3 regions of the Renibacterium salmoninarum ATCC 33209 genome follow, and region 1 is predicted to be linked to each of the others. Evidence: riboswitches for the same ligand, from Rfam matches in the RefSeq annotation. Region 1 holds a riboswitch; each other region holds the start of a gene.
What was found. Region 1 has a riboswitch for thiamine pyrophosphate ahead of thiC (phosphomethylpyrimidine synthase ThiC). Riboswitches for the same ligand answer to the same signal wherever they lie in the genome.
Positions count from the first base shown of each region.

Region 2: it holds a riboswitch for thiamine pyrophosphate, as region 1 does, so the genes downstream of both, thiO (glycine oxidase ThiO) here and thiC (phosphomethylpyrimidine synthase ThiC) in region 1, are expected to answer to the same signal.
Region 3: it holds a riboswitch for thiamine pyrophosphate, as region 1 does, so the genes downstream of both, thiD (bifunctional hydroxymethylpyrimidine kinase/phosphomethylpyrimidine kinase) here and thiC (phosphomethylpyrimidine synthase ThiC) in region 1, are expected to answer to the same signal.

Region 1 covers NC_010168.1:909,816-919,889, reverse strand. Annotated here, with positions in the region: gene RSAL33209_RS04685 (DUF2469 domain-containing protein) at 1-154, opposite strand, end outside; gene RSAL33209_RS04680 (ribonuclease HII) at 162-815, opposite strand; gene lepB (signal peptidase I) at 870-1,778, opposite strand; gene lepB (signal peptidase I) at 1,779-2,459, opposite strand; gene rplS (50S ribosomal protein L19) at 2,475-2,837, opposite strand; gene trmD (tRNA (guanosine(37)-N1)-methyltransferase TrmD) at 3,058-3,849, opposite strand; gene rimM (ribosome maturation factor RimM) at 3,850-4,377, opposite strand; gene RSAL33209_RS04650 (RNA-binding protein) at 4,490-4,732, opposite strand; gene rpsP (30S ribosomal protein S16) at 4,734-5,165, opposite strand; gene RSAL33209_RS04640 (hypothetical protein) at 5,345-5,773, opposite strand; gene RSAL33209_RS18565 (hypothetical protein) at 5,910-6,089, opposite strand; partial or broken gene RSAL33209_RS19965 (GNAT family N-acetyltransferase) at 6,118-6,318, opposite strand; TPP riboswitch at 6,458-6,568, shown strand; partial or broken gene thiC (phosphomethylpyrimidine synthase ThiC) at 6,567-8,307, shown strand; gene RSAL33209_RS04625 (hypothetical protein) at 8,677-9,336, shown strand; gene RSAL33209_RS04620 (alpha/beta fold hydrolase) at 9,460-10,074, opposite strand, start outside.
Region 2 covers NC_010168.1:1,020,123-1,030,196, forward strand. Annotated here, with positions in the region: gene RSAL33209_RS05205 (MinD/ParA family ATP-binding protein) at 1-1,184, opposite strand, end outside; gene RSAL33209_RS05210 (RNB domain-containing ribonuclease) at 1,221-2,696, opposite strand; gene RSAL33209_RS05215 (ferritin-like fold-containing protein) at 2,755-3,378, shown strand; gene RSAL33209_RS19980 (thiamine phosphate synthase) at 3,413-3,613, opposite strand; gene RSAL33209_RS05220 (thiamine phosphate synthase) at 3,598-4,077, opposite strand; TPP riboswitch at 4,137-4,260, shown strand; partial or broken gene thiO (glycine oxidase ThiO) at 4,255-5,361, shown strand; gene thiS (sulfur carrier protein ThiS) at 5,358-5,594, shown strand; gene RSAL33209_RS05235 (thiazole synthase) at 5,598-6,383, shown strand; gene RSAL33209_RS05240 (hypothetical protein) at 6,403-6,708, opposite strand; gene RSAL33209_RS05245 (DUF3107 domain-containing protein) at 6,710-6,934, opposite strand; gene RSAL33209_RS05250 (TetR/AcrR family transcriptional regulator) at 6,991-7,620, opposite strand; gene moeB (molybdopterin-synthase adenylyltransferase MoeB) at 7,698-8,813, shown strand; gene RSAL33209_RS05260 (hypothetical protein) at 8,810-9,973, opposite strand.
Region 3 covers NC_010168.1:2,888,273-2,898,346, forward strand. Annotated here, with positions in the region: gene obgE (GTPase ObgE) at 1-1,568, opposite strand, end outside; gene rpmA (50S ribosomal protein L27) at 1,684-1,947, opposite strand; gene rplU (50S ribosomal protein L21) at 1,979-2,287, opposite strand; gene RSAL33209_RS18990 (thiaminase II/PqqC family protein) at 2,570-2,974, opposite strand; gene thiD (bifunctional hydroxymethylpyrimidine kinase/phosphomethylpyrimidine kinase) at 3,024-4,076, opposite strand; TPP riboswitch at 4,066-4,166, opposite strand; gene RSAL33209_RS14300 (Rne/Rng family ribonuclease) at 4,301-7,216, opposite strand; gene RSAL33209_RS14305 (vitamin K epoxide reductase family protein) at 7,589-8,275, shown strand; gene trpS (tryptophan--tRNA ligase) at 8,392-9,432, opposite strand; gene ndk (nucleoside-diphosphate kinase) at 9,677-10,074, opposite strand, start outside.

The sequences.
Region 1 (10,074 bases):
CTGCAGATCTTGCCTGTAGATCGACGTGGTTCGCCAAGTAAAACCTTCGCTCCGTTTCGACCACATAGGTAAATAAACCAACTACATCGCGATACTCCCGATAGAGCTGTAATTCCATATCGGTTTCGTAGTTTTCAAGATCCTCGGCGCTCATTCAACCATCATGCCCTATCCGCTCGTACGGCGCTGCCTAGACGCCAACTCATCCGATGCCACTGGCTTGCACCGTGCAAATCAATGGCGTTGCGGTGCGATGCAGTCGCGTAACCTTTATTGATCTTCCAGCCAAATTGAGGGTTGGCTGCGTCTAACTCAATCAAAATCGCGTCTCGCTCTACCTTTGCCAATACACTCGCCGCCGCAACACTTAGGCAGCTGAGATCAGCTTTTATCTTGGTCTGAACCGGCACATCAACACCGAGCTCTTCATCCGCCGTCGGCGTATCGAAGATGCTCAGTTGCGCGCTGGCGAGCCAATTGTGATTTCCATCCAAAATGACAGTCTCAGCTCGAACTCCCGCCGCCAAAAGCTGATTCCAAGCTCTAGTGCCAGCCAACCGGAGGGCTGAGGTCAGTCCGCCCGCATCAATTTCAGCGGCAGAGGCATGACCCACCGCATGACCGACTGCCCAGTGTTTGATCAAGGGCACCAGACTCTCGCGTTCCTGAGCTGAGAGCAGTTTAGAATCCTTCACACCGGCCAACGGTTTTTGCGCCGAAGCATCAACAACAACCATGCCAACGCTCACTGGCCCCGCAAGCGCACCGCGGCCAACTTCATCGGCACCAGCAACAAACCTGATTCCCGCGGTCATCAGCGACCGCTCAAAGGCTAGCGTCGGAGCGATTGATTCAGATTTCGGTACCGGTTACTTCCCAGTCGGAACTGGATCCGGGCTGGAAACTGGCGTCGACGTCGGCGCCGGGACATCCCGGAAAGTATCTGGGTAGTTGCCCAACACCGTCCAACGATTCAGCGGCCAAGCTAACAGTCCAGCTGCACCCTCGACGTCGTTCTGGTCGATAAAGCCTTGACTGTTCAAACTCTGATGCCACCGTGAGTCGGCCGAGTTATTTCGGTTATCGCCCATGACCCAAATTTTTCCCGCCGGAACCGTGACGTCGAAAATTGCGTTAGGGCCGGCCATATTATCGGTTCCGGGGTAAAGATACGGTTCAACCAGGCCCTTACCGTTGACGGTGATTTGCCCTTGCGCATCGCAACAAATGACATGGTCCCCTGGCAGACCAATAACGCGTTTGACCAAATGCTGCTGCGATTCATCCGGCATTAATCCGATGAACGTCAGCGACTCTTTGACCCAGTTCACGGATTTTTCCGGCGCGGGCGGCAGCCAGCCTTGCGTGTCCTTGAACACCACAATGTCGCCACGTTGCAGCGCAAATGGGTGCGGCACAAGTAGGTTGACGAAGATCCGATCGTCTTTCAACAAAGTGTTGTTCATTGAATCTGACGGGATGTAGTAAGCGCGGAACAAGAATGTTTTGATCACAAATGACAAGATCAGCGCAATGACGATGACGATCGCGATCTCTTTAAACCAAGACCAGGCACCGTTACGTTTCGGATCGGCTTTTTTCGCGGCTGCTTCGCTGCGCTGTGCAGATTCCGCTGGGTCGAATCCTTCGTCAGGTTCAACTGAGGTGGGCACCGTAGCCTGCTCTTTTTCTAGATCGTTCTCGGCGTCAGCACGACGTCGGCCATGGCCAGTCTCCGGCGTAGGTTCTTGAGCCGTTTCCGGCGTGGGGTGCGACATCTACTGTGCGCCTTTCTGAACTTCAGGACCAATAAAAGTCCGCGGAACCGTTCCAAACCGATTGAACGGCCAAAGAATTTGGCTTGGGCGACCGATCACTTTATTTACCGAAACCAGTCCACCACCAGGCTTACCCAGCAAAGAACGAGAATCCGAAGACACTGATCGATGGTCACCCATCAGCCACAACTTACCCTGCGGCACCACAACATCAAAAGACATTGTGCTGGGATCCTCCCCCGGAAATACATAGGGTTCAACAAGAGTTTCGCCGTTGACTGTGAGTTTTCCATCAACAGTGCAACATTTTACCTCATCACCGGCAACGCCAATGACTCGTTTCACATACACAGTATCGCTACCGGCAACACCAAAAAACTCGCCAATTCCGGCAAGTGCATCCACGATGGGACCACGACCAGAATTCAGCGGATCGAACGAACCTCGGCCATCAAAAACCACGATGTCGCCGCGATTGATCGGACCAAAGGTGTAATCAGTACGCGAAACCGCAACTCGATCCCCCACTAATAATTGTGGGTCCATCGAATCAGAGGGGATGTAATAGACCTCTACCCAGAATGCGCGAATCAGCGCACTCAGAACAACCGCGATGGCGACGGCGAGCAAAACAAAGCGCCAACCCAGTTTCCTGGGTCGGCGCTCAGTGTTTGATGTCAAACGAAAATCCGCCGACTACTTCTTGGTAGGAGCGTTATCACGCTTCTCTTTGATCTTCGCAGCCTTGCCTCGCAGATCACGCATGTAGTACAGCTTCGCGCGACGAACGTCACCGCGGGTGACGACCTCGATCTTTTCGATGATCGGTGAGTGTACCGGGAAGGTACGCTCTACACCGACGCCGAAGGAGACCTTGCGAACGGTGAAGGTTTCACGCACGCCGTCGCCCTGGCGACCGAGCACGAAGCCCTGGAAAACCTGGACACGAGAGCGGTTACCTTCGATGATGTTCACGTGCACCTTGAGGTTATCTCCGGCGCGGAATTCGGGAACATCGCTACGCAGGCTGGCTGCGTCTAATGAATCTAGGATGTGCATTCTGCAACTCCTGGCGAACGCCACAGGTCATTCACTTTTGATGACGGCAGTCAAAGTCGAGACAAGTCAAAAACTTCGCTTCCGGAGCATTGTTTAGCCGGTCTGAGCACGGGACGGCCCGACCGGAGCGTTCGCTTTGTGGGCACTATCCCCCTGTGGTAGGAAGAACCCAGCAAACACAAGTACTAATTCTGCCACATGAACACTAGTGAGGACCAATTCAGCCCAGTTCGGAAGTCCTAGTCAAGACGCCGTCGACCGTTAAATAACCAGACTCGCGCAATACCGCCAGATCCGCTCGATCAAGAATTGCTGGATCCAGCTGCGTTAACAGGTCTGGCCTGCGCTGCGCGGTTCGGCGAAGTTGTTCGTCCCGGCGAAATCTGGCAATTTTGGCATGGTTTCCGCTCAACAACACGGCGGGGATATCAACACCACGCCAAGCTGAAGGTTTGGTGTAAACCGGGTATTCCAAGAGGCCATCTTGGTGGGACTCCTCTAGCAGCGAGTCGGGATTACCAACTACTCCCGGCAAAAGACGGGCGGTTGCTTCGACCATGGCCATAACCGCCACCTCGCCCCCATTGAGCACGTAATCGCCCAAACTCATGGGACGAACAGTAAACGACTCACGGGCCCAGTCCACCACCCGTTCATCAATGCCCTCATACCGCCCGCAAGCGAAGACCAGATGAGATTCGGCCGCGAGTTCTTCAGCGATCCGCTGGTTAAAAACTTCACCAGCAGGCGAGGGAACAATCAAGACCGGTTTACTTTTCGCCGCTGGCTCAACAACAGATGCCAGAGCTAGGGCCCAGGGTTCGGGCTTCATCACCATCCCGGCACCACCACCATAAGGAGTATCGTCCACCGTACGGTGCCGATCGGTCGTGAACGCTCGCAGATCGTGGACGTTTAGCTCCAACAATCCGTCTTGTCGCGCTTTTCCGATCAGTGACAGTTCAAGCGGTGCCAGATAGTCCGGAAAAATACTAATGACGTCAAGACGCATCTATTCTGCGTCCTTGCGGTTAATGTCGAATAGCCCACCTGGTGGTACTAACCGGATGAACCCAGCCGCAATATCCACCTCAGGAACAATCTCGGCAACAAATGGGACCAACACTTCTTCGCCGGCGGCTGTGGTGATTACTAAGAGATCTTGGGCCGGCATCGGGTTGAGCGCCGAGACCTTCCCGACCGTTTGATCGCCAACTCGGGCTTCCAAGCCAATCAATTCGTGTTCGTACCAAGAATCCGATTCGGATTCATCTGACGCTACCGAATCCGTTTCGAAAATCAGTCGAGTGCCACGGAGTGTCTCAGCGCGATTGCGGTCATTGACTTCTTCAAAACCCAACAACAAGATGTCTTTGTTCCAACGCGCGGTTTCTACCGTCAGCGGCCCTGCCGAAGTCGGTTCGGTGCTGAAAACGGCACCCGCGGAGAATCGCTCTTGCGGGGTATCAGTCAAGACCTCGACCGTGACTTCGCCGCGAATGCCGTGCGGTTTGCCGATGCGTCCAACGTGGACTTGCATGCTTCTCCTGATGCTGGGTTGAAGATGAAATTGGGTTGGAAATGAAAGTGCTCCGACACTTTTCAGTGCCGGAGCCACAATCTTAGCTGTTTACCGCGAGGCTACGCTGAGCTCAGCGCCGCCGGTCCGTGTCGACGACGTCGACTCGGACTTGGTCGCCACCGGAAAACGCGCCAACAACCGTTCGCAAGGCGCGAGCGGTTCGGCCTTGACGACCGATTACTCGACCAAGGTCATCCGGGTGAACCCGAACTTCCAAGGTCTCGCCACGCCGATTATTGCGAGCGGCAACGCTCACATCATCGGGGCTGTCTACGATACCGCGTACCAGGTGCTCCAAAGCCTCGGCCAACAAATTACTCAGCCTCGGTGGTTTCTGCCGCTTCAGTGGTTGCAGCAGCCGGCTCTTCAGCGGCTTCTGCAACCTTCTTCTTCGGGGTGATAGCTTCCTTGGTGATGACCGAGCTCTTCTCCGGCGCTACGAAAGCGTCTTTGGTGGCTTTGGTCTTCAGGCGGCCTTCAGAGCCGGTGAGGCCCTTGAATTTCTGCCAGTCACCGGTGATTTTCAGGATCTGTGCAACCTGCTCAGAAGGCTGTGCACCGACGGAAAGCCAGTACTGAGCGCGCTCTGAGTTAACCTCGATGTACGAGGGATCTTCGGTCGGGTGGTATTTGCCGATCTCTTCGATGGCACGGCCATCACGCTTGGTGCGTGAGTCCGCAACGACGATGCGGTAGTACGGGGCGCGCATTTTACCAAAGCGCTTAAGGCGAATCTTAACGGCCACTTTTGTGGTCACTCCTGTTTCTGAAACGAGTCGAACCCCGTGTCACGCTCCCGTGGGGCGGGCCGATCTGAGGGTTCTAAAGGACACAATGCGCACGCAGAGAGAGGGGCTGCGCGGATCGAGTACCTGTTCATTATGCCAGATGCTTCCGCAGCATGCGAACTTCAGCCGGGCAGTTCTTACGCTGTGATGTAATACAGCGTCAATCTGGCATCTTCATCCGCTGCGATAACCTGGGCGGCCAAGCCCGCGATGCTTCGTAAGAGTGGCTCAGCTACCTCGACGGTGCTGGCGAGTTCTTCAGTAGCCGCCCAAGCCGCCGCTAGCTCGGTAACTTCTTCCTGATCTTCCAAGGTGGGCAGCTCAGCGAAAACTTCCACTAGTGCATCAGGAAGCACCATAAGTTGGTCAAGATCAACATCAACCATTCCTAGCGCGGTCTCTGTGCCGGTTGCGTGGACGGTCTTTACCGCTAGCTCGCCAAGAACTTCAAGGTCAAGATCCGTGGCTTCACCCAAATCAATGAGATTTTTCGGTGCCGAGCCGTTTCCTCGGGCAAAACGGCTGGCTTCGTGGTGGGTAGCAATGAACAGCTGATTGGTGGACATGGCATGGCCTCCCATGGATCGTTTGAGGTCCGGTGTTCGGGCCTCCGTCGAGTCCACAGTATCTGGAGATTCGGAGCTTACGAACCTTTGCCTATCCTGCTATTGGTCGTGTTGCGCCGGGCATATCGTTTTCTTGTTATGCCAGCGCTAAATCTGTCATCATTGCAACCCGAACCCCCAGCCCGTCAAGACCGAGTTCGCGTTCGCGTTGACGCAGGGCTAACAACTGATTCGCAGGTTCTTCCAGCACTGCAAAGCCGCATCGCGCATAGAACGGCGCGTTGAAAGATACATCGCGGAAGGTACATAGCGTCATCTGCCGATAACCAGCATTCCGTGCCCAAGGTTTTGGCGGTTTCAACTAACGCCCGGCCAATCCCTTGACCTGAGTCGCTTGGGAGCACCGAAATCTGCTCCAAATGGGCTTGTCCGTCGACCTCATCAACTCTGGCTAGCCCGCAAAGCCTCCCGGATCTCTGCGCAACCGCAACAAACTTTCCTTGCCGATATTCTGCTAGGGAGCTTGCTTCAGGTAGCCCAACCATGTTAATCACGGCGTCTGCCGCAGTCTCGATCTCAGGAAGCTTCTCGTAGTCTTCTGCTCGCGCTGGCCGAATCTTGAACTCCATAGCACCAGCCTAGCCTTGCGGATCAGAGTTCTTGGTGTTCAGTCTGCTAACCTCGGAGCATCCACACGGGTGCCCTTGGCAAAGGGCTGAGATCGGGCTGATACCGCCTGCGACCGTTCGAACCTGTCCGGGTTATTCCGGCGAAGGAAGTAGGAAATACCTTCATTTCTGCTCAAAATCACCCTGCCCACTCCTTGGATTTTCTTAACGACGGTGAGCTGCGCGTTCCCGTCACACGAATCGCGCTCGATGATTCGCCAGAAGGCGCTAATCCGGACTTCATCACGTACCGCACGGCCGGTCCCGGCAGCGATCCTGTTCGTGGCCTGCCGCCGCTTCGCGCTGGCTGGGTCACTGAGCGCGGCGACGTCGAAATTTATCAGGGCCGGCGTCGAGATCTTTCCGACGACGGACGCTCAGCGGTGCGCCGAGGCGCGGCCTCTGCCGAATGGCAAGGTGCCAAACCGGAACCACGGCGCGCGTTGCCAGGCAAACGCGTGACCCAAATGCATTACGCTCGCGCCGGCGTCATCACCAAAGAAATGCGTTTTGTCGCGTTACGTGAGGACTGCGACGTCGAGCTGGTGCGTTCCGAACTGGCTGCCGGTCGAGCGATCATCCCTAACAACATCAATCACCCCGAGTCTGAGCCGATGATCATCGGCAAGGCCTTCTTGGTCAAAATCAACGCCCATATCGGCAACTCTGCGGTGACCTCTTCGATTGCTGAAGAAGTCGACAAAATGCAGTGGGCCACCCGCTGGGGTGCGGACACAGTCATTGACCTGTCTACCGGCGACGATATTCACACCACGCGCGAGTGGATTATCCGCAACTCCCCCGTGCCGATCGGCACTGTGTCGATCTACCAGGCGCTAGAAAAGGTCAATGGTGATGCCTCGGCGCTGACCTGGGAGATCTTCCGAGACACCGTGATTGAGCAATGCGAACAAGGCGTTGATTACATGACCATTCACGCCGGGGTGCTGCTGCGTTACGTGCCGCTGACGGCAAACCGCGTGACCGGCATCGTCTCCCGCGGCGGTTCGATTATGGCGGGCTGGTGTTTAGCTCACCATCAAGAGAATTTCCTCTATACGCACGATGACGAGCTCTGTGAGATTTTTGCTCAGTACGACGTCGCGTTTTCCCTAGGCGATGGCCTGAGGCCAGGTGCCACCGCAGACGCGAACGACGCCGCCCAGTTCGCGGAGTTGGATACCCTGGCCGAACTGACGGTGCGGGCTTGGGAATTCGATGTCCAGGTGATGGTCGAGGGGCCAGGCCATATTCCCTTCCACCTGGTGCGGGAAAACGTTGAACGGCAACAGGAACTCTGCAAGGGTGCCCCTTATCTACACACTGGGACCTTTGGTCACCGATATTGCACCGGGCTACGACCACATCGCCTCGGCTATCGGTGCCACCGAGATTGCTCGTTACGGCACTGCGATGCTTTGCTACGTGACGCCCAAGGAGCACTTGGGTTCGCCGAACAAAGACGATGTTAAGACCGGCGTTATCACCTACAAGATTGCTGCACACGCCGCAGATCTGGCGAAGGGACATCCTGGCGCACATCTGCGCGACGATGCGCTGTCCAAAGCACGATTCGAGTTCCGTTGGCGGGACCAGTTCTCGTTATCGCTGGATCCGGCCACGGCAGAAGCCTTCCACGACGAGACCTTGCCTGCTGAGCCGGCGAAAACCGTACACTTTTGTTCAATGTGCGAGCCAAAGTTCTGCTCAATGCGAATCTCTCAAGACATTCGCGCAGAATTTGGTGGCGCAGCAGCACAAGCAACGTTAGTGGCCTCGATCGAGGAAATGCAGGCTGGTCTCCGGGCAAAGTCCGAAGAGTTCGTCGCTGCCGGTAAGGAAATTTACTCGGAATCCCGGTCCTAATTTCACTTGTGCGCAGTTGAGTCGGATGTTTATCCACAGAACCCGGCTCAGCTGCGCACAAGTGACCGATAGCGTCGGGCTTCGGCGGTAAACTGTGGTGATGCGACGCCACCAGCTACCTCAAGAACTTCCCCGCCCCGCATTCACCTTGGCCCAAGCAAAAGAACTTGGCGTTTCGCGGTCTCGGAGCACCGCCGCTGATTTAGAGATCCCCAGCAGGGGGCTACGGATAGTCAAAGGCTCTGATGCGAAGTTGTCCGAGCTAGTCCAAAGCCATCTGGCGGCAACCCTGGAGCGTTCGCAAGCCACGTCACGGCCGCGATCCTCTGGCAGATTCCCCTGCCCTACTGGCTCGAAGCCAGAGCGGAATTGGATATCAGTCGTAGGCAGCCCGCTGCCCAACCGCGGCGAAAGGGCGTCCACGGTCATCGACTACGAATCGAGCGAAACGAAATTACCTTTCGCCGCGGAGTTTGGCTTACGACGCCGGAGCGAACGTGGCGCGATCTAGCAACCATTCTGACCGAGGAAGATCTTGTGGTCGCTGGCGATTTTCTAGTACGCGCACGCTCGCGGGATTTCGGCAAGCACCGCAAAGCGTTGTGTGGCGTGGCGGAACTCACCGAGCTGCTACCAGTACGGGCGAAAGCCAACGTACTACGTCGTGCTGCCGCAGCAAAGATACGTCCCGGTGTGGATTCACCACAGGAAAGTAGACTCAGGCTGCGCTTGATTGCGGCGGGCTTACCGGAGCCCACGGTAAATCATTCGCTCGACGACGAAATCGATGGCCGTCCACTCCGCTGGGCAGACCTGGCCTACATCAACTACAAAATTGTGATCCAGTACGAAGGCGATCATCACCGCAGCCGAAATCAGCTAGCAGCGGACATCGCAAGGGACGACGGCTGGCAGCACGCGGGTTGGACGATAGTTAGGTTGACTGCGGCAGATTTGCAAGCACAAGGAGCATACGCAGTGGCCAAAGTTCGAGCCGCACTCGTGCGATCTGGTTGCCCGCTGGACTAACTGTACGCCACTTGTGTGCAGATAAGCCGGGTATTGGATCGCTCCACCCCGCTTATCTGCGCACAAGTGAAGCGCTGAGCTCCCTGATGTGATGCAAATGACGCGGAGCACATGACGCGGCGGCTAAGCGGCTAAAAACTCTTTGATCGCTCGCTGACCGTTCTCGGTATCTTGCGGTCGGTGGCCGCCGCCCGCCACCAGATGCTGCGCCCCAGTGCTGGAGAGATATTCCGCAACTTCTTCATACATAGGCTCCCAGCCACCGGTGAGTACCAGAGTGGGTACGCCAGGCACAATATCGAGCGGGGCCGCCCATGCTGGCGCCTGCAAGCGAAGCCGATGCGCGGAACGTAAAGCCTCAGCGTCGTCCGGGTCTAAAACTCGAGCGGCCTCACCAAACGCAAGCTGAGCGAACTGACGGTGATAGCCGACGTCGTCCAGCGTGGCCCGCTGATCGAAGACTGGCTGCATAAGCTTCATATGCGCAGCGGTTGCCGGTAAGTCCTTGGTCAATGACAGACATGCCGGCTCACACAAGGTCAGCGAATGGACCAAGTCTGGACGCTGGACTGCCGCCATCATTGCCGAGATCGCACCTTGAGCATGCGCGACGACGTGACCGCCTTGTTGTCCATCGAGCTGCAGATTGTCAATGACTATTTGCGCATCGGCAACAAAATCGGTGGGCAACGGCTCCAGCACCGCATCGAAGCCCGACCTGCGTACAAAGAGGCAATC
Region 2 (10,074 bases), 110 kb from region 1:
GTGATCACCACGACCGCGTTGCGTGCCAGGGTTTCGTAGCCATGGCTAGAGAGCCATTCGAGCGTGCTGCGCGCCCGCTTCGCACCGGAGACTGCGTATCCGGCGGCGATAATCAGATTTGTGGCGGTGGGAAGGATGCCAGACATTGCCGCGTGCGATACCCCGGTGCCGCAGTCGGTCAAAATCACCGAGTAGTACTGAGAAATCAGATTTCGAATGCGCAAATACTCTTCTGCAGTGAGCGAATCTGACAGCGCAGGATCCTGCTCACCGGCGATGAGGTGTAGCCGGTTGGCGCGATGCATATAGCGCGAGAGCTCGGTCAAGGTTGTGATTGAGTCAATGTCCCGAATCACATCGCTGATGGTTCGGGAGCCTTCCGGCTGGTATAGCAATTCGCCCAAGGCGCGTTCGGCGAGATCGCCGGAATCTGGGTTCGCGTCAATTGCGCAGGGCGGGTCTCCTCGGTACTCGGCCAAGATCATGCCCACCCCGACCGTAGTTGAGGTTTTGCCGATGCCGCCTTTGAGCGAAAGCACGGCAGTGGTGTAGCTGCCCGGCAGCTGACGGGCAATTCGGCGCTCCAGCTCGGCTTCTTCGCGCTCGCGGACGCTCATGCCTAAATTCACGGCACCGCCACTGAGGGTATACACCGCGCGCCGAATGCCGGTGGCTGGACGTTCCTTGGGCGGTTTGACGAACTGCCGTCGAGTCAGAGGCTGCACAGCGTCAGCGATGTCAGTGGTTACCTGGGTCGGCACGGCCTCGGCAGTCGCGGAGGCTCGAAAAGCTTGCGCCATTGACGCTTCGGCGCGCTGCTGGATTGGCCGATCTCGCAACACAGTTTCGGCCACGTCATCGTCCGGATGTACCGGATAAGGGTCGAAATTAGGAAGTTGATCGATGGGTGCATTGTTGACAGCAGTAGGTTCAGTGGCGGCTGCGTTAAATGCCGAGTAGGCCTCGCCGCGTTCGTCCACGTAGAACCAACTCACATCGCCATTGGTATGGTCGATGCCTTTGGCTAGTAACCGGGTGCCACGTTGGGCGGCTTGGTTTCCGATGTAGGCAATTGCAGCGGTGTAGGCGTCCTGCTGCCCTTCCGGGCTGATTGAACGGCCAGATACGGCAACCTGGCCATCAAGAAATACTTCGACCAGGATGAACTCGTCTGCACCTGACATTTATTGCTCCCATCGATGGATCATGGCTGGCTCAGTTTATCCAGCGGAGTTCGTTTTAGCAGGTGAAACCGTGAAGAGCACTTTTCGGCTGTGGATATCTGCTCTGAGCAAGCGCACCGTAACCTCGGTGCCGGGGGCCAAATCACCTTCGCAAGGGGCGTTGACTGCGGGTTCCCGGAGCTGAACAGCGCAGCGGGTGTCGCCGTTTTTCTCGCCACCGGATTTGCGCGCGCCTGCAACCACTACGGCGTCGAAATCTTGACCAACTCGGGTACTCAAGAGCGCCGCTTCAATCGTGTCGAGGGCAGCACGCTCGACCTTCCCCGCCAGCTGATCCGAGGCAGCCATCAGAGCAGGCAAGCTGGGCAGCGCTTCACGAGCCCATTGCGGCGCCGGCTGATTGTTGCTGAGCGCATCGCAAATTGTCAGGACGAAGCGATCAACCAGCCTGCGCAGGGGAGCGGTGGTGTGCGCATAAGGCGCAGCTACCGCCGCCTGGCCGGGGTTTGGCGGCAGCTCGCCGTCGAAATTGGTGTAGCCGGCACCGCGGAAAAGCGACGTGGCATCGTGTAATAGCGCCAGCTGCTTAGGGTCAGCTGCATCAAGTGAGCGCAGAAACTCGCCGTAAGCGAGCTCCGCAGGCCAGGGTTTACCCAGCGCCACCGCTTGATGGCGAAACTTAGCGATCGCAGCCGGGTCCGGGGCCGGCATAGTGCGTAAGATGCCGATCTTGCCATCGAGCATTATTCGCGCAGCAGCCATGCCCGTCAGCAGCGAGATCTGCGCATTCCAATCTTCAATCGCTAGATTCGGCCGGAAGATCAGGCTGTATTCGCCGTTTTCATGAACTATTTCCTGCTGGGGAGAATTCAAACTTGCGCCACCGCGCTCGCGTTCAAGTTGAATCCGTTTAAGCCCGATTTCTTCGAGAAGTTTGAGAGTTTCCAGATAAGCCGATTCAGTCTGGGCGGTTAGCTCATCTTGGGCTTGCTGATATCCAAGCTTTGCGATCGAAGAAATAACAGCCCGTCCGACGACGGCGCTCACGGTCTTGCCAGAGGCGTCCAGCACAATTTGCCAGACGAAAGCGCCGCGACGTTGTTGCGCTAAAAGGCTCGCGGCGGCTTCGCTGAGCTTAGTCGGATGCAAGGGCACCACTTGGTCTGGTAGATAGATCGTTTGCCCGCGCTTGCGGGTTTCGGCATCTAAAGTCCCGCCAGCGGGCACAAACGCCGGAACGTCAGCGATCGCATAGTAGACCCGATAACCTTGACCTTCGCGGCACAAGAACATCGCTTGGTCCAGATCCATCGAACTGGGTGGATCAATCGTGATGAAGCCCAGCTGGCTCAAATCCGCCGTTGGAGCGTCATAGTCTTTGATCGATTGCTCGAGCTCAGCCATCACCTCCGGGCTAAAGTCTTGAGGCAGTTCGAACTCAAGCCGAAGGGCTGCCAGGGCTTCGCTTAAGCTCTGGTCACTGTCACGCACAAAGATGTGGGAATGAGGCACAGGCTCAGCCTAGCGTCTCGGTCCAGAGGTATGTCCATTGTGATTTAGTCTTGCAAGCATGACTGATCGGTTTATTGTTGGCTTGCTCGGCGCAATGGCCTATGGCGAGCTTTCTGCTTTTGAGCGCTTGTCTTCAGATGCCAGATTTTCGCCAACGCTGCAAGATCGTGCCGCGCTCGGTCGCATTGCCGTGCTGGAGTTTGGGCACTTTGAATCGGTTTCTGATGCGCTAATTGAGCTTGGCGAGGATGTTGAGTCTGCAATGCTGCCGTTTCAGAGCTCGGTTGATTCCTTCCACGAACGAACCCGGCCTGCCGATTGGTACGAGTCAATGATGAAGGCTTATGTCATCGACTCGGTCTCCGCAGACTTCTATCAAGCTATTGCGAAATTCCTTGACCCGGCGACAAACAGTCTGATCGAGCGAATCATGGCGGCAGATGACACGTCATCGGTTCTACAACGCCGACTTCGCAGCATGCTTGACGACGATCCGCGGCTGGCTTCACGACTGGCGCTTTGGGGGCGACGTTTAGTTGGCGAAGCACTGACACAAGTACAAAGAATCAGCCAAGAAAACGGATTCATACCAGGGATCAGCACAGCTGAGCGGCAACAGCTGCTGGCCGGATTGAGCAGAAATCACTCTCGCCGCATGAGTCAGTTGGGGCTTACCGCGTAAATATCTTTACCGGGATGTCGCGTCGCGAGCCAGTTCAGAGCTGAGGCAGCTCAGCTTTGAGCGCAGTGGCCGCGGCCGCCGGGTCGGTAGCTTCAGTGATCGCCCGAACCACCACAACGCGTTGCGCGCCAGCAGCCACTACTTCAGCGATATTGCTCAAATCGATGCCGCCAATACCGAACCACGGTTTACTCGCCTGCAGCGTCGCGGCATAGCGCACTAAGGCCAGGCCCACCGCGGCTCGGCCGGGTTTCGTGGGCCAGGCCCACCGCGGCTCGGCCGGGTTTCGTGGGCGTTGGCCCACAGTGGCCCAACGCAGAAATAGTCGACGCCGGGATTCGCTGCCGCTGCCGAAGCCTGCGCGGGTGAATGGCTAGACAGTCCGGCGCTAACGTTGGGTAACAGCGCGCGCATCGCCGGAACTGGCAGATCCTTTTTACCAATATGGAAGACCGGTGCTTGGCTCAACTGGGCAATGTCTGCGCGATCATTGACTGCCCAGAGCTTGCCGTGCTGTTCTGCAACGCTGCGCAGCACGCTCAGCAGTTCCAATTCTTTGGCGGCCTCAAGGCGCTTGTCTCGGAGCTGAATAATATCCACACCACCGCTGAATGCCGAGTCAAGGAAATCCTCGAAATAACCTTCGCGCTCGCGGGCCTCGGTGCATAAATAGAGCTGAGCTGTCTGCAAATTCGTCACGAGTTCCAGCCTAGCGGGCGATTCGTGGCTTGCCGGTCAGGGCAATAACTCACTTAGACTAGAGCTACCGCGGGAGCCCATCGTTTGATCAACGGGCTGAGAGGGTGCAACTGACAATAGCGCCGACCGTCAACGAACCTGAACCGGATCATGCCGGCGTAGGGAAGGGACCAATGAATGCAACACCATGACGTCGTCATAGTTGGCGGCGGCATCGTCGGGTTAGGCATTGCCTGGCAGGTTCAATGCAGCGGACGTAGTGTGCTGGTGGTTGATCCAGACCCAGCCTCTGGCGCCACCTTCGCTGCTGCCGGGATGCTGGCGCCGGTCACTGAATTTCACCATCAGGAACGGCCGCTGCAGTCGCTGATGCTTGCGGCGGCGGGATTATGGCCGCAATTCGTAGCCGGATTAGCAGCCAACATTGGTTATCGAAAAACCGGCACCGTGTTAGTTGGTGTGGATGCCGCAGATAGAGCTGCGCTTTCGGACTGAGTTGCGGCGCAATCACTAGCAGGCTTGCCGGTGGATCGGCTTTCCTTGGCTGAACTACGCCGCCAAGAGCCGCTACTGGCGGCGCATGTTGGCCCTTTTGGTTACTTTGCCTCCGGCGATCACCAAGTTGATCCGCGAAAGCTCGCGCAGGCCCTGATCGAAAGACTCGACATTCAGCGCACGGCGGCGGTGGCGGTTGCCCCCGGCATGGTTCAGCTTGCTGACGGAAACCAGTTCTTTGCCGATGAGGTGATTGTGGCTAATGGGCTTGCTGCGGGCACGTTATTGGGGTTACCGGTGCCGCTTCCACTGCGACCAGTCCACGGTGATATTTTGCGACTTGGGGTTCCCCAGGCCCTTCGACCGCTTCTGACACACACCGTCCGCGGACTGGTACATGGCTCGGCGGTGTACTTGGTGCCACGTGATGACGGCACCGTGGTGATCGGTGCGACGCAACGTGAAGATCAACAAACGGGAATCTCAGCAGGTGGTGTCTACCAACTGCTGCGGGATGCGCAGGCGCTAGTGCCAGCGGTTGCAGAACTAGAACTGCTTGAATCCACCGCTCGAGCGCGCCCCGGTACGCCGGACAATTCGCCGTTGCTCGGACGAGTCTCAGCCGGATTGATAGTAGCCACTGGAATGTTCCGGCACGCTGTTCTTTTGACTCCCGCGATTGCCAAAATCTGCCTCGAGATCTTGGCTGGTGCGCCGGATCCGCAATGGGATCAGTTTGCCGCAACACGGTTCAGCACAGAGGGATTATCCACAAAGGAACCACGATGAGAATCAGCGTCAACGGACAGGAATTCCACACGAATTCAACGTCGAACGTTGCCGATTTGGTGTCAGCGCACACCGGTCGCGGACTCTTGACCAATGGGCAACCGGCCGACGGCGGCAGGCTAGGCATCGCCGTCGTCCGCAATGCGGAACTGGTGCCGCGCTCACAGTGGGCGAGCTTTGCTCTCACCGAAGGCGACCAGCTTGAAATCGTTGCTGCAGTTCAGGGAGGCTGAAAGATGTCCAAGAATCTGTTGGCCGATGAATTGGTCATTGATGGGGTTTCGCTAGGTTCCAGACTCATCATGGGCACTGGTGGCGCCCCGAGCCTGAGCGGGTTGGGCGAGGCGTTGCTGGCTTCGGGCACCGAATTAACTACGGTGGCGATACGGCGTTACGCCCCGGGGCAAGATAACTCGCTCTTTGAATTGCTGCTGAGCAATTCAATTCGGGTGCTGCCAAATACTGCGGGCTGTTTTACCGCCAGAGAAGCAATTCTTACCGCCGAGATTACCAGAGAAGCTTTGGAAACCAACTGGGTGAAATTGGAAGTCATCGCAGACGAAGAGACATTGCTGCCAGATTCGGTGGAGTTACTTGAGGCCACGGGGCAACTTGTTGAACGCGGCTTTACCGTGTTCGCCTATAGCAACGACGACCCTGTTCTGGCGCTTCGACTGGAGCAGCTTGGCGCCGCAGCCGTGATGCCCCTTGGTGCGCCAATTGGCACCGGTCTGGGCATTCTCAACCCGCACAATATTGAACTTATTGTGTCCCGGGCATCGGTACCAGTTGTGCTTGATGCCGGAATCGGTACTGCATCGGATGCTGCGCTCGCGATGGAACTTGGTTGCGACGCCGTGCTTTTGGCAACAGCGGTCACCCGCGCTGGCGATCCGGTCCGAATGGCTGAGGCCTTCAAACATGCAGTGATTGCCGGGCGTTTGGCGGCCGGGGCTGGTCGCATCCCACGACGCGAACACGCCCTGGCATCTTCGCAGATGCAAGGGCGTGCCGAGTTATGAACGTTTAGTTGTTGCTCGCTTAGCCGCGAAGCAGGATCGCGGTCATCTGCGCGGTGTCAATGTTGCTCCGGCTGCGGCCGACTACCTGCGTCGCAATAACCGAAACGATCACACCGACTAGCAGCGAAGCGATCCAAGGAACCCAAATCCAGCCGGAAATGTAGCCTAGTCCTACCGCGACGGTGAGTATCCAAGTAAGCATCGCACCAATGACGGCAGCAGCCGGAGCCAGTACTGCTCCATACTTTTCATGCCGCTTGTCAGCTGCCCAAACAATCATGCCTAAGCCCACTGAAATCAGCGCGATGACCACCAGATCTACCATGTCAGAGTGATCCGAATCCGACTCGTCGGGCTTCTTCAGCACCGAGCTCTACATAGCCAATGGAACTTCCGGGCACAATCACGGTGCGTCCCTTGTCGTCCGCTAGGCGGAGTTCCGTGCCAGATTTAATAGCTTCTGAAACCAGCTGCGCAACCGCGTCAGCATCCTGATTGGATTCGAAGACGATCTCTCTAGCAACGTTCTGAATACCGATCTTGACTTCCACCGCGCATGCTCCTTCTGGGTTTGCTACCGCTTAGTTTCCTAGCTTAGGCCTTCAGTCTAGCTTCCTTCAGCCGTGGGCTCCTTGGGGAATCGGCTGATTCCGCGCCAAGCTAAACGGTAAATCAATTGAACGGCCCGATCCAGCTCAATTTCGCCGTCGTTTTCAACCCGATACCGGGCACTTACGTTAGACAAACCCGCCAGCGCGCGGGCCAATAAAGTAGCTTCTTTGTCATCTAACGCTGTGTCATGCACAAAGACGCCCGCGATCGCATTGGCGTACGTTGCGTTGAACAGCTCAATTTTTGCGGCAACTTCAGGATCGTTGACCAGATCATTTTCGAAGATCAGTCGATGCGCCTGATCGTCCTTGGAGACGAACTCGAAATACGCCTTGATGGTGGCCTGTACTCGATACTTGTTGTCGTCCGTTGAAGCTAGTGCGGTGAGCATGCGTTTGGTTAGCTCAGCCAATTGTTGATCCAAAAGCGCTAAATACAGATCTCGCTTCGACGGGAAGTGTTGGTAGAGCACCGGTTTTGAAACTTGGGCAGCAATCGCGATTTCGTCCATCGCAGCACCATGGAATCCGTGAGCAACAAAGACTTCTTGGGCGGCCAGCAGTAATTGGGCGCGGCGCTCTTCTCGGGGAAGCCTTGCTGGTCTAGTGCGGATATCTTCGGTCATCGCATCTCCTTAACGTGCTCCGTACATCCTACTGGGCGGTAACATCGCCGTCGCGGAAATGCGGATAGATTTGAACCATGTCCTGGCCAACTGATGTGGATCTACCTGTTCTCGTCCAACCTGATGCTGAACTTACCGATTTAGAAATGCACCGCTATTCACGGCACCTTTTGCTGCCAGAAGTTGGTGTTCTGGGTCAGCGAAAACTGAAGAACGCCAAAGTTCTGCTGATTGGTGCTGGTGGCTTGGGCTCGCCAGCAATTGCGTATCTAGCCGCGGCCGGTGTGGGCACTATCGGGATCATTGACGACGACGTCGTCGATGTGAGCAATCTGCAACGCCAAGTTCTGCACAGCACTTCTGCGCTAGGCCAAGCAAAGGTTGATTCGGCCGCTGAGCAGGTGGCCGCTCTCAACCCGTTAGTTTCGGTGCAGTCCTATCAGAGCCGATTGACCGCTCAGAACGCCTTGCAGATTTTTGCCGAGTATGACCTTGTGCTTGATGGTTCAGATAATTTTGCCACCAGATATTTGGTTTCAGATGCCTGCGAAATCTTGGCTAAACCGCTTGTCTGGGGTTCAATTTTGCGCTTCGACGGCCAAGTCTCGGTATTTTGGGCCGGGCAGGGGCCCACTTATCGGGATATTTTTCCAGAGCCACCCGCGCCGGATTCGGTACCGTCCTGTTCAGAGGCTGGCGTTTTCGGCATGCTTTGCGGAGTAATCGGCTCGGTCATGGCCGGGGAAGCGATCAAACTTATTACCGGGGCCGGCACGTCACTATTAGGTAAGCTACAGATTTTTGATCAGCTGGAGAGCTCGTGGCGTACGATCACGGTGCGTCCAGATCCGCAGCGCGCGGCGGTTACTGAGCTCATTGATTACGACGAGTTTTGCGGAGTCTCGATGCCAGAGTCAGTGGCAATCAGGCTTGCGGATCTTGCGCCGAATAGTTATCAAATGATTGACGTCCGAACTCCGGCGGAAACTGCACTCGCGGTGCTGCCAGGCGCAATTTTGCTGCCGAAGACGCTTCTTGACTCGGGCGACTATTCACTTTTGCCTGAACGTCCCGACGGCGTTGCTTTGGTGTTGTTTTGCCGGACAGGATTGCGCTCCGCCGTCGCAGCACTTGCCTTGCGTCAGGCAGGTTTCCACTCCGTTTTCAGCGTGGCTGGCGGTTTGGAACTTTAGCGTTTGGTGACTGATCCGGGGAACTCTCGCGGGTTGCCTTGTTCGAGGTTGTTGGCTTGCTGATTTGCCCCCGCGATCGATTGCAGCAAGCTTTGACCGTTCCCGCCAGCAGTTTGGATTTGCACGGCGAACTGGTCTGGTTTGTAATCCGAGCTCAAGCCCAGGACTGAAGAATCGCCCGTGTACTGGGTGATATTTTGATGTGCTGCTTTTGCCGTGTCCTGGAAAGTAGCCAGCTGTTGTGCGGTCAGGTTCACTGTGATGTTGTCTCCAGGCTTGAAACCGCCGCCGTTGATCCCCGAGTAGGACTTGGTGTTGAGAATTTGGGCATCAAGATTTGAAATGTTGTTCATTTGGTAGCTGTAGTTTCCGGAGCCCGGAACCAAGTTTCCGCCTTGGTCGAACTTTGACGTGATAGCCATGTCCGGGGAGCCAGGACTGTGTACGTTGACCAACTGGTCCGAATAGCCATCGCCGTATTTCGTGCTGACCATCGAGGACGTGTAATCCTCTCCTTTGCCGCCAAGCTCAAGCGGGCCGATTTTGATGCCGGCTTCGGTACCTGAGGTGTAAGTGACTTTAGTTACCGTAGCCAAATTTCTTACGCCAGGACCGTCATTGCTGGGGATCTTGCCGCTGCTCATATAGTCATTAATCGCGGCCTGACCTTGAGGGGTGTTCGGGTCAAAAGTCGCGGAGTTGAGCGTGGTATCTGTGAGGGATTTGCTGGCACCAATGGAAGCTTTGATTTCGTCGAGGCCCAGTGAAAGCGTTGCGCTATTGGTGATGTTGTTGGTGGGCCCGGTCATGACCGAAACTTTGCCGTCCGGATTTTTGGCAATTATCTGCGAGGTTCCGTCTGAAGAAGAAACATTGCTATCAAGGCCCAAAGCGCCGTATTTGATGCCCATACCTTGGGTGGAAGAATCTGAGCTATCAACCTGCACGGTGGTCCCGGGTGGCCAGGTGGCCGAATCGTTGGGATTGATACTTAGGGGATCGGTACCCTTGGGCACCGTGCCTTTATATTCGAACTTTTGACCATCAGATAATGAACCACTGAGGCCGAAGCGTTTGAGATCGATGGAGCCTTTGGCTTCTGTCTCTACCGTGCTGGTGACTTTGAAGCTCGTGGTGGTATCGGTATGTCCAATCTCCACGCCAACACTGGCTACGTTTTTAATGCTGCCGCCAACTTTAAACTTTTCCGGATCCAGACCGCCCAGCCCCGGGATTTTGGCCAGCGGTTGTTTTCCGTCGA
Region 3 (10,074 bases), 1.2 Mb from region 1:
CGACTTTCATGCGCTTCGCGGTCACGGCGAGCAGACACAGATTCGGTCCAAATGCCTGCTTTTCGCTCTGACTCAAGCTCAGCTCGCGCAGCAGATTTCGCGTCCCGCCGCTCTTGATACTCTTCACGTTTTTGCGATCGGGTTGGACGGTCGCCCAGATCCGTAAAACGAGGATCGGTGCCACGAGGCCCGCTCAGCAATTCGGCACCGGCCATCATGGTGGGCTCCCAATCGAAGACCACGGCATTTTCGCCATCTTCACCGATTACCACGGTGTCGCCGGGTTTAGCGCCCTTTTTGAAAAGTCCGTCTTCAACACCTAATTTGTTCAGGCGCTCTGCCAAGTAGCCGATTGCTTCTTCGTTAGTGAAGTCCGTTTGCTTCACCCAACGCACTGGCTTAGCACCAAGAACTCGGAACAACGGCTCCAAATTGCGCTCTTCGGGGCGAATGGTGAATTCTTTGCGATTGACCGCACGTGGCCGAAGGACTGGCGGGGTAATTTTGGCTGTGACGACAGTTGCTCGCGCCCGCGCTGCGGTGACTAGTTCTGCCATGGCAAAGGAAAGCTGGCGCAATCCTTCATGGGAAGAAGCGGAAACCTCGAAGACGCGGTAGCCGCGACCCTCTAATTCGGCGCGAACGAACTCTGCCATATCTTTACCGTCAGGGGTGTCGATCTTATTCAACGCCACGAGCTTTGGCCGCTCGTTAAGCGGAATAACTTCGCCGTCAACACCCGCGTAGCTCATATCAACCGCGTACTTTTCAAGCTCCGCTTCAATAATCGCTAAATCGCTAAGAGGATCTCGATCTGATTCGAGCGTCGCAGTATCCAACACATGCACAAGTGCGGTACAACGCTCAACGTGGCGCAGGAAGTGGTGGCCAAGACCTTTGCCTTCACTAGCACCTTCAATAAGCCCAGGCACATCGGCAATGGTGAAGCGAACTTCGCCCGCTTCCACGACGCCAAGATTTGGAATCAAGGTGGTGAAGGGGTAATCCGCAATTTTGGGTCGTGCGGCGCTCATCGCAGCGATGAGGCTGGACTTACCAGCCGATGGGAAGCCAACGAGTGCGATGTCTGCAATCGATTTGAGTTCCAGTACGATATCGGAGGCTTCTCCGTCTACGCCGAGCAACGCGAATCCTGGCGCACGGCGTTTCTGTGAGGACAGCGAAGAATTACCCAAGCCACCTTGGCCACCGGCTGCAGCAACATACTCGGTACCTTCACCAACCAAGTCAGCCAAGACTTCACCGTCTTTAGTTTTCACCACGGTGCCGTCAGGGACCGGCAAGATCAGCGTTTCGCCTTGCTTGCCGCCACGCCAATCGCCCATTCCTTGGCCACCGTTACTCGCGTGTCGGTGCGGTGCGTGGTGGTAGTCCAAGAGCGTGGTTGTTTGGTGCGAAACCCGCAGGATGACGTTACCGCCGTCGCCACCATTGCCGCCGTCGGGACCACCCAGGGGCTTGAATTTTTCGCGCTTGACCGAAACGCAACCGTGGCCACCAGAGCCACCTGAGACGTGGAGCACCACTCTGTCAACAAAGCTTGCCATCGTGATCTCCTTGAATTCAGGGGGCTGGTATCTATAATCTAGGACCAGCTTAAAACAGCGGTGGAGCGAGCCGTTCGGCCCGCTCCACCGCAAAAAATTGTGCTTAGTGCCGAAATTACTCGGCTGCTGCAGCTACAACGATGTTCACAACGCGGCGTCCGCCACGTGCGCCGAACTCAACTGCACCAGCTTCCAGTGCGAAGAGAGTGTCATCCTTGCCACGGCCAACGCCTGCGCCGGGGTGGAAGTGGGTGCCGCGCTGGCGGACGATGATCTCGCCTGCTTTGACGACCTGGCCGCCGAAACGCTTCACGCCCAAGTACTGTGCGTTGGAATCCCGACCGTTACGAGTCGAACTCGCGCCCTTTTTATGTGCCATTGTTTTTCCTGCCTTGAGTCTCTAAGGATGCTTACGCGATCGAGGTGACTTTGACCTTGGTCAACGCCTGGCGGTGGCCCTGGCGCTTCTTGTAACCGGTCTTGTTCTTGAACTTCTGAATGACAATCTTCGGACCACGGAGGTCTTCGAGGATCTCTGCCTTTACCTTGACCTTTGCCAGGTCTTTCGCATCCGAGGTGATCTTCTCACCATCAACCAGGAGAACAGCAGGCAGCTCAATGGTGCTGCCAACTCCACCGGGGACGCGGTTCAGGGTCACGAAGTCTCCAACGGAAACCTTCTCTTGGCGGCCGCCTGCGCGGACAATCGCGTAAACCACTGGGTAACTCACTTCTCTCGACGATAAAAAACTAAAGTTTGCGTGCGGAAACTGATTGCTTCCGTTCTCAGGATCTGCTTGTGCCACTCGCCGAGGGAATCTGAGCATCTTCGCTGTGATTTTCACTGCGAAAGACACGACCCAATAACTGCGTATGCACCGACAGTCCAGAATACGCCATGAAGCGCTGACACTGCAAATGCACGAACTTCTCGATACTTCGAATTAACTCAGTTTCACCAAGAGCTCGAATGGCTGCGCGGCGAACCGTGCCTGTCCATACTACCGGGCGCTGAGCGCGCTACCAAGCAGGGCGCGCTGTGCGTCGAAGAAATCCAGTTCATGCTGGCTCGCTTCGAAGAAAGCGTTCCGCATGGATTCCAGCGATTTAGGGCCCGCTACTGCGGCTGCCTGCTCCGCATATCGAATTGCTAACGCGGTAGAAGCGAAGAACTCTGCATCGGAATACGTTGCCAACCAAGCTGCATAGGGATGGTCATCTTTTACCGGTGCCAGCGCGGATAGCTCTGCCCCAACCCAGGCATAGAGCCAAAAACAAGGCAGCACGGCAGCTACTAAGGTGCCATAGTCGCTGGCGCTGGCAGCCAATAGATGATCAACGTATCGCTTGGTCACCGGGCCCTGTACCAGCTGCGCGGGATGCTCACGCAACCACGTCCGATGCATTTCCGACTCGACACTCTAGCGCGTTGGCGGCGCTCTTGGCCAAAAACAGCTACTCCCCTTCGGTGGGCGCAAGGGCGCTTGCTCTGGCTAAAGCGCGAGAGTATTCCTTCAAATAAAGTGCATCTTGCGCCAAATAGTAAGCAAAGTCACTTTCGGCCAGCTCTCCGGAGCGCAGATCTTTGATCAAAGGCAACGCCAGAATGCCGGCTCGGATCGGTTCGATCTCCTGCCACCAACTTTCAGTCACCGACGCCGTTTGCCATTGATGAAAATGATGGACCGGGCCGTATCCATTGCCTACGTTGAGCTCCGAACCCCTACGAATTGCGCCGTGCAGCCAGGTTGTTGCTCCCCGAAGACTTTCGTGCCAATTACCAACAAGCGCCTGGCGAGTAGCTATCGCAGCGGAGAGCGAACACCCGGTGCCGTGTGTGTTGTTCGTCTCAATTCGACGAGCTTCAAAGACAACCGGCGCTTCTCCGACCGATATCAGTGCATCTTTGACAATTTCATCAGTGAAATGTCCACCTTTAAGCAGCACCTTAGTGTCATATGCTGCGGCTAAATCGAAGGCCATCTGCACCGCGGTGGCCCAGTCCTTAGGTTCAGGTTTACCGAGCAAAGCGCCCATCTCCGGCAAGTTTGGCGTGATTAGATCAGCTTGGTGAAGTAAGCCTCGTAGCGCGATCTCCGCCGCTGGGTCCAATAGTCGAGCACCACTGGAAGCGATCATGACAGGATCTAAAACTACGAGTGGTGGCTGAGCCTTTCGAAGCCAAGCACTGACGGCGCCAATCACCGCGGCATCTGCCAACATGCCGATTTTGACGGCGTCGACAGTAATGTCTTCGCTAATTGCTTCAAGTTGGCTAACCAAGAATTCGATCGGTGGCACGTGCACCGCCCGCACTCCCCTGGTATTTTGCGCCGTCAGAGCGGCGATAACTGCCATGCCGTAACCACCATTGGCACCGATACTTTTCAGATCTGCTTGAATCCCAGCCCCACCCGCAGGATCCGAGCCGGCGATAGTCAGCACTCTGGGTACCTGCTTTGTGGGCACTGGTTCTAATAGCAAGTGGTTTGGCGTGAGCGGCAGCATCTGACATCCCTCCGCCGGTGCTAACCGGACAGGTTCAACGGGTATCGATTCTCAGCCTGCCCTCCTGGCCTGGCACCCCGTGTCAGCTCTTGAGTCTACCGTTCGCCACGGCAGTGCAGAATTCTCAGCCGTAGATTAGATCCGAGATAGCAAGAGCGCTTTGCGTTAGCCAGAAAACCTGTTTTCTGGCTAACGCAAAGCGCTCTTGCTATCTGAAATCGAGGTTAGAGCTCTGAAGCAGGAACCCCTACGCCCAGAATCATTGGCTCATTAGCCGCCGGCTTCTTCGATTCCGGATCAACCTTTGCCGATGGCGCCTTAGCCACTGGCACAGTTTTTCCACCGGCCGACTCGCCCTCAATTGACTGAATCTCGTTGCTGTTAGCAGCCCCCTGCGCACGTCCAGCGGCACGATGACGACGCGGTCGCCGAGAGCGCGATTTTGGCTCTGAATCTTCTGGAACAAGGTGATTGAAGACATCTGCAAGACCATCAAGAGTGAGCTCAGGCATATGCGGAGCGTCATCAACGTGCTCACCGCGCGGAATCTCCACCTTTTCACCACCGATAGTCAAAACGGCGGCGTCATGGCTTGCTTGCGGCTTAACAACGCTGTCAACTGCATCGATCGGCTCTTCACCGTCGTGCTCATGGGCAGCTTGCGCCGCGGCAGCAATATTGGCCAAAGCGGCCCTAGCAGCTGAAGCCTTCGCGGATTTCTCATCCTCGGTCAATTCCTCGGCCTCAGGCTCAACCTGATTCTGCTGGCGATTCCGATTACGCTTGCGCTCTCCACGACTTGGCCGCTGATTTTCGGCGCGCGGATTGTGTTGCTCCGCAGCGATCGTGTGCGTGGTCCGTCGGTGTTCAACTGGCTCTTCGTGTGTCACCACGCCGCGTCCAGCACAAGCTTCACACTGCTCGCCAAATACCTCGAGCAGACCGGTACCCATCCGCTTGCGAGTCATCTGGATCAACCCAAGCGAAGTCACTTCGGCCACCTGGTGTTTAGTGCGATCACGCCCCAGGCACTCCACTAGCCGCCTGAGCACTAGATCCCGGTTGGATTCCAACACCATGTCAATAAAGTCGATGACGATGATGCCACCAATATCGCGCAAACGTAGTTGCCGAACTACTTCTTCGGCGGCTTCCAAGTTATTCTTGGTCACCGTTTCTTCAAGGTTTCCGCCGGAGCCAGTGAACTTCCCAGTGTTAACGTCGACGACGGTCATCGCCTCAGTACGGTCAATCACCAAGGATCCACCAGAGGGAAGAAAGACCTTACGCTCAAGAGCCTTGGAGATTTGCTCATCAATCCGATGCGCAGCAAAAATGTCTTCGTTACTGGTCCACTTTTCTAGCCGGTCCACCAAATCTGGCGCTACGTACGTGACGTAAGCCTCCACGGTGTCCCACGCTTCCTCGCCGGAGACAATCAACTTGGCAAAGTCTTCGTTGAAGACATCGCGAACCACTTTGATCGTCAGGTGAGGTTCGCCGTACAGCATTTCCGGCGCAAGCGTCTTGGTCGAGGAAGCTTGTGACTCGATGCCTTCCCACTGCACACGTAAGCGATTGATATCGTGCGTGAGCTCCTCTTCACTTGCCCCTTCGGCAGCGGTGCGAACAATAACGCCAGCATTCTCCGGCAGATTGTCTTTGAGGATCCGCTTGAGACGATTCCGTTCAACATCCGGCAGCTTGCGCGAAATGCCCGTCATGGACCCGCCCGGAACATAGACCAGGTACCGACCTGGCAAAGAAACCTGGCTGGTCAACCGAGCACCCTTATGCCCAACCGGATCCTTGGTTACCTGTACCAAGACCGTGTCACCTGATTTGAGCGCATTTTCAATTCGACGCGGCGCACCGTCAAGTTTGGCGGCATCCCAATTGACTTCGCCCGCATAAAGGACCGCATTGCGTCCGCGACAGATATCTACGAACGCCGCTTCCATACTGGGCAAAACGTTTTGGACTTTGCCTAGGTAGACGTTGCCAATGAGCGAATCTTGTTGCGTTTTAGAGACGAAGTGCTCCGCAAGAATTCCATCTTCCAGCACACCAATTTGAATCCGTTCGTCCCGCTGACGAACCACCATGACTCGTTCAACTGACTCACGTCGAGCTAAGAATTCTGCCTCGGTAATGACCTGGCGACGCCTTCCCGTGTCACGAGACTCCCGTCGGCGTTGCTTCTTGGCTTCGAGTCGAGTCGACCCGCGCAACGACGTTACCTTGTTGGAAACATTCTCCGAAGGCTGCCGCGGTGCGCGCACCCGGGTCACCGTGTTGGGCGGATCATCCTCTCCGCCACCAGTCAGCTCTAGATCTGCGTCACCGCGGCGCCGACGTCGGCGCCGGCGTGAGACCACGCCGTCGCCTTCTTCTGTTTCGGTTTTTTCGCTAGATTCGGCTTCAGTTCCGCTGTCTTCTGCTGCCGCTTCAACAGCCCGAGGTTTCCGCGACCGTGAACGACGACGACGGGGGCCCGAGTCATCTAGCTCAGCATCTTCATCGGGTTCAGCGGCCACAACTGGCTCACGAACTACCGGCGCGAGTGAAAGGTCGGGGGCTTGAAACAACAACGACGCCGCTGAAGCCGGCACCGAGAACGGCGAAGCAAAGGGACTTGAAGTAACTTCCTCGGCTTGAACCGGTTCAGCCTCGACTACCGCAACCGAGTCAACCGGCTCGGCAGTCACTTCTGAGTTTGCTTCAACTACGGCAGGCTTAGTTGCGGCCCGGCGCGGGCTACGTTGCCGGGTCGTTTTCTTCTCGGCCAAGGGCAGTGCTGCGTTGGCATCTTGGGCTGCTACCGGTTCCAAACCGGCTAGCGTCGGTTGATCTATTGACGCTTCTGCAACTGCCTTTTTGGCCCTACTTGCCCTTTTGGGCTTCTTTGCTGCTTCTAGTTCTGAGACTTCTACGACCTCTTCAACAGCAACTTCTAGGGTTACCGCAGCGGCTTTGCCTCGTTTTGCCGGAGCTTTTTTCTCCGAGGCTTTTTTCTCAACCGGCTTTTTTACCGTTGCCTTCTTCTCAGCGGTCTTCTTGGCTGGGGATCGTTTTGCAGCAGTGCGCGATTCTGTCTCGGCAGCCTCATTTGTTACTGCTGCAGTTTCATCAATGTCCATTTATGGCTGTGCTCCATCCCGTGCAGCGCCGCCACATCCGACTCCCGCAAGGGCTTAAGTGCCAGCACCCGCAGGCGCCGACCGAAGTCAATGAATTACGTCCCGGGTGGCACCAACGCTTGGGTGCTGCATCGCCAGGTCGCCAACAGCAGGGATTCTCAACAACTGGCAACGGTGGATGCCGAATTTGTGGTTTTCTGGACCGAACAAACCAATCATCAACACCTGCTGGCAGGAGAACTTACTGTCGGACCGAACGTTGCATATGGATCAAAGTCCAGCCAAAAACATTGTCTCATACCGTCTCACTACCCTGTGGTATTGAGACGGTAACTGTGCGGCGACCTCAGATCGACAGGCTAGAATCGGGCCATGGACAAGCCGAAGATACCCGCCACCATCGATCCTCGACCTGCTAAAAGGTCCGATGAAGATCGGATCTCTGCTAGCTCAGCGCAGGAAAGCGCGCTCCCTTGGATCACCAGAAGCAAACCCTTCGCTGGCTTGCTCTTGGTAACTAGCCTGGTTGCTTTTATTGGCGCTTTTGCCTTGGTACTAGACAAGCTTGAACTGCTTGAAAATCCCACCGCGAAGCTCGGCTGCGACGTCAATGCCTTTGTCTCATGTGGCGCAGTCATGGGTAAATGGCAGGCCTCGCTATTCGGCTTCCCTAATCCTTATATCGGAATCGTCGGATTCGGCATAGTGTTCGCCATCGGAATGTCAATCCTGGCCGGAGCCAAATTTGCTCGATGGTACTGGATCTGCTTTCAGCTGGGTATCACACTCGCCATGGTTTTCATCGTCTGGTTTTGGTCTCAAGCGCTTTATTCGATAACTATCCTTTGCCCCTACTGCATGGTTGTTTGGGCGATGATGATTCCGCTATTCATCTGGACCACGATTCGGAATATGGTACACGGCATTATTCCGGCACCGGCCGGTCTAGTGAAATTCGCTACCAGTTGGGGCTGGACGATCGTGGTGTTGCTGTACTTGGGTGTTATCGCCAGCATCTTCTTCCGATTCATCAACCTTTTCGTCGCCAGCAACGGCTAGCGCCTCAGTTATGCCCTTCTGGGATGTATTTTCGGCTTGGGGATGGGACTTTTGCGGCGAAAGTCCCATCCCCAAGCCGAAAATACATCCCAGAAGAGTTGAGGGTGAGCACGGCTTCAGTAGGACATCCCCATTGCCTTTCGAACACGGTCCAACGCCTGTTCGGCGATAGCATTCGCTCGAGCGTTTCCGGTGGACAGAATCTGCGTGACGGCCTCCGGCTCTAATTCAAATTGCCGACGTCGAGCGCGGAACGGCGCAAAGTAATCGTTAACCGCTTCGATGGCCAGCTGTTTCAGCTTTCCAGCCCCAGAATCGCCCAATTGCTCCGCCAAGGTTTCCACCCCCAAGCCCAGACAAACAGCAGCTGTGTCCAATAAGGCCGAAATACCGGGCCGCGCTAACGGGTCATAACTAATCAGTCTTTGGCTATCTGTGGGGGTCTTACGAATGGTTTCAGCAGTTTCATCTGCCGATAGTCTCAGCGGAATGCTATTTCGATAGCTTTTGGACATCTTCCGCCCGTCAAGTCCCGGCAACTCCGGAGTCTGCGTCAGGATCGCTTCCGGGATGGGAAACACCTCAGAATATCTATCGTTGAAACGCCGAGCAATACTCCGAGTCAATTCAACGTGCGGCAGATTATCCTTACCTACTGGCACCAGATTTGCGCGGCAGAACAGGATGTCTGCAGCTTGATGGACTGGATACGTTAGCAACAATCCGCTCAAGGCGCGCCCCGAAGCGGCAGACTCAGACTTGACCGTTGGATTTCGGCGCAACTCAGCTTCGGTCACCAAACTCAAAAATGGCGATATCAGCTGATTGAGCGCCGGTACAGCCGAATGCGTGAATATTGTGCTCTGCTCGGGGTCCATTCCCGCCGCCAGATAATCCAAGACGACTTCGTGTACATTCTCTCGAATATCGCCAGCGGTGTCCCGAGCAGTGATCACTTGATAGTCGGCGATCACTACAATGATTTCGACGCCGAGTCGTTGCAACCGGGCACGCTCAGCCAAGCTACCAAAGTAGTGGCCTAGGTGTAACGGCCCGGTGGGGCGTTCGCCCGTGAGAACCCGGTAGTAGTCAGCATGCGCAACAACGTCTCGTGCCAATTGTTGGCTTCTAGCGGCCGTAATTTGGAACGAATCCATAGTGTCTTTCCTTTATTCAAGGACTACATCTACAGCCGTCTCAGGATGCCAACTAGATTCTGGGCATGAAAAAACGGGCTGCAATGCAGCCCGTCAGCAAAAAAGCGTGAACGATAAAGCGGGCTGCTAAGGCAGCCGCCGCCACTGGGTAAGGTTTGTGTTCACCCCTTCATTCTAACCTGAAATTGGGTGGACGTTGCGCAGCCAGGAACTTCAGCCACGCAACGTCCGCCCAACGAGCAATCTAAAACCAAATACCAATTTCACGTTCTGCTGATTCCACTGAATCTGAACCGTGCACCAAGTTCTGCTGCACTTTCAGTCCCCAGTCACGACCAAAGTCACCACGAATAGTGCCAGGAGCGGCAACGGTTGGGTCGGTGGCACCGGCTAATGAGCGGAACCCTTCGATAACCCGCTCACCTTTGAATATTGCCGCAACTACCGGCCCAGACAACATGAACCCAACCAGCGGCTCGTAGAACGGCTTGCCTGCATGCTCTGCGTAGTGTTCTTCGAGCTGCGCACGAGTCGCTTGAGTCCTTTTCAACTCAGCCAAGCGATAGCCTTTTGCTTCGATTCGGGCCAAAATGGCGCCGGAAAGGTTGCGGGCCACGCCGTCGGGCTTGACCAGAACAAGGG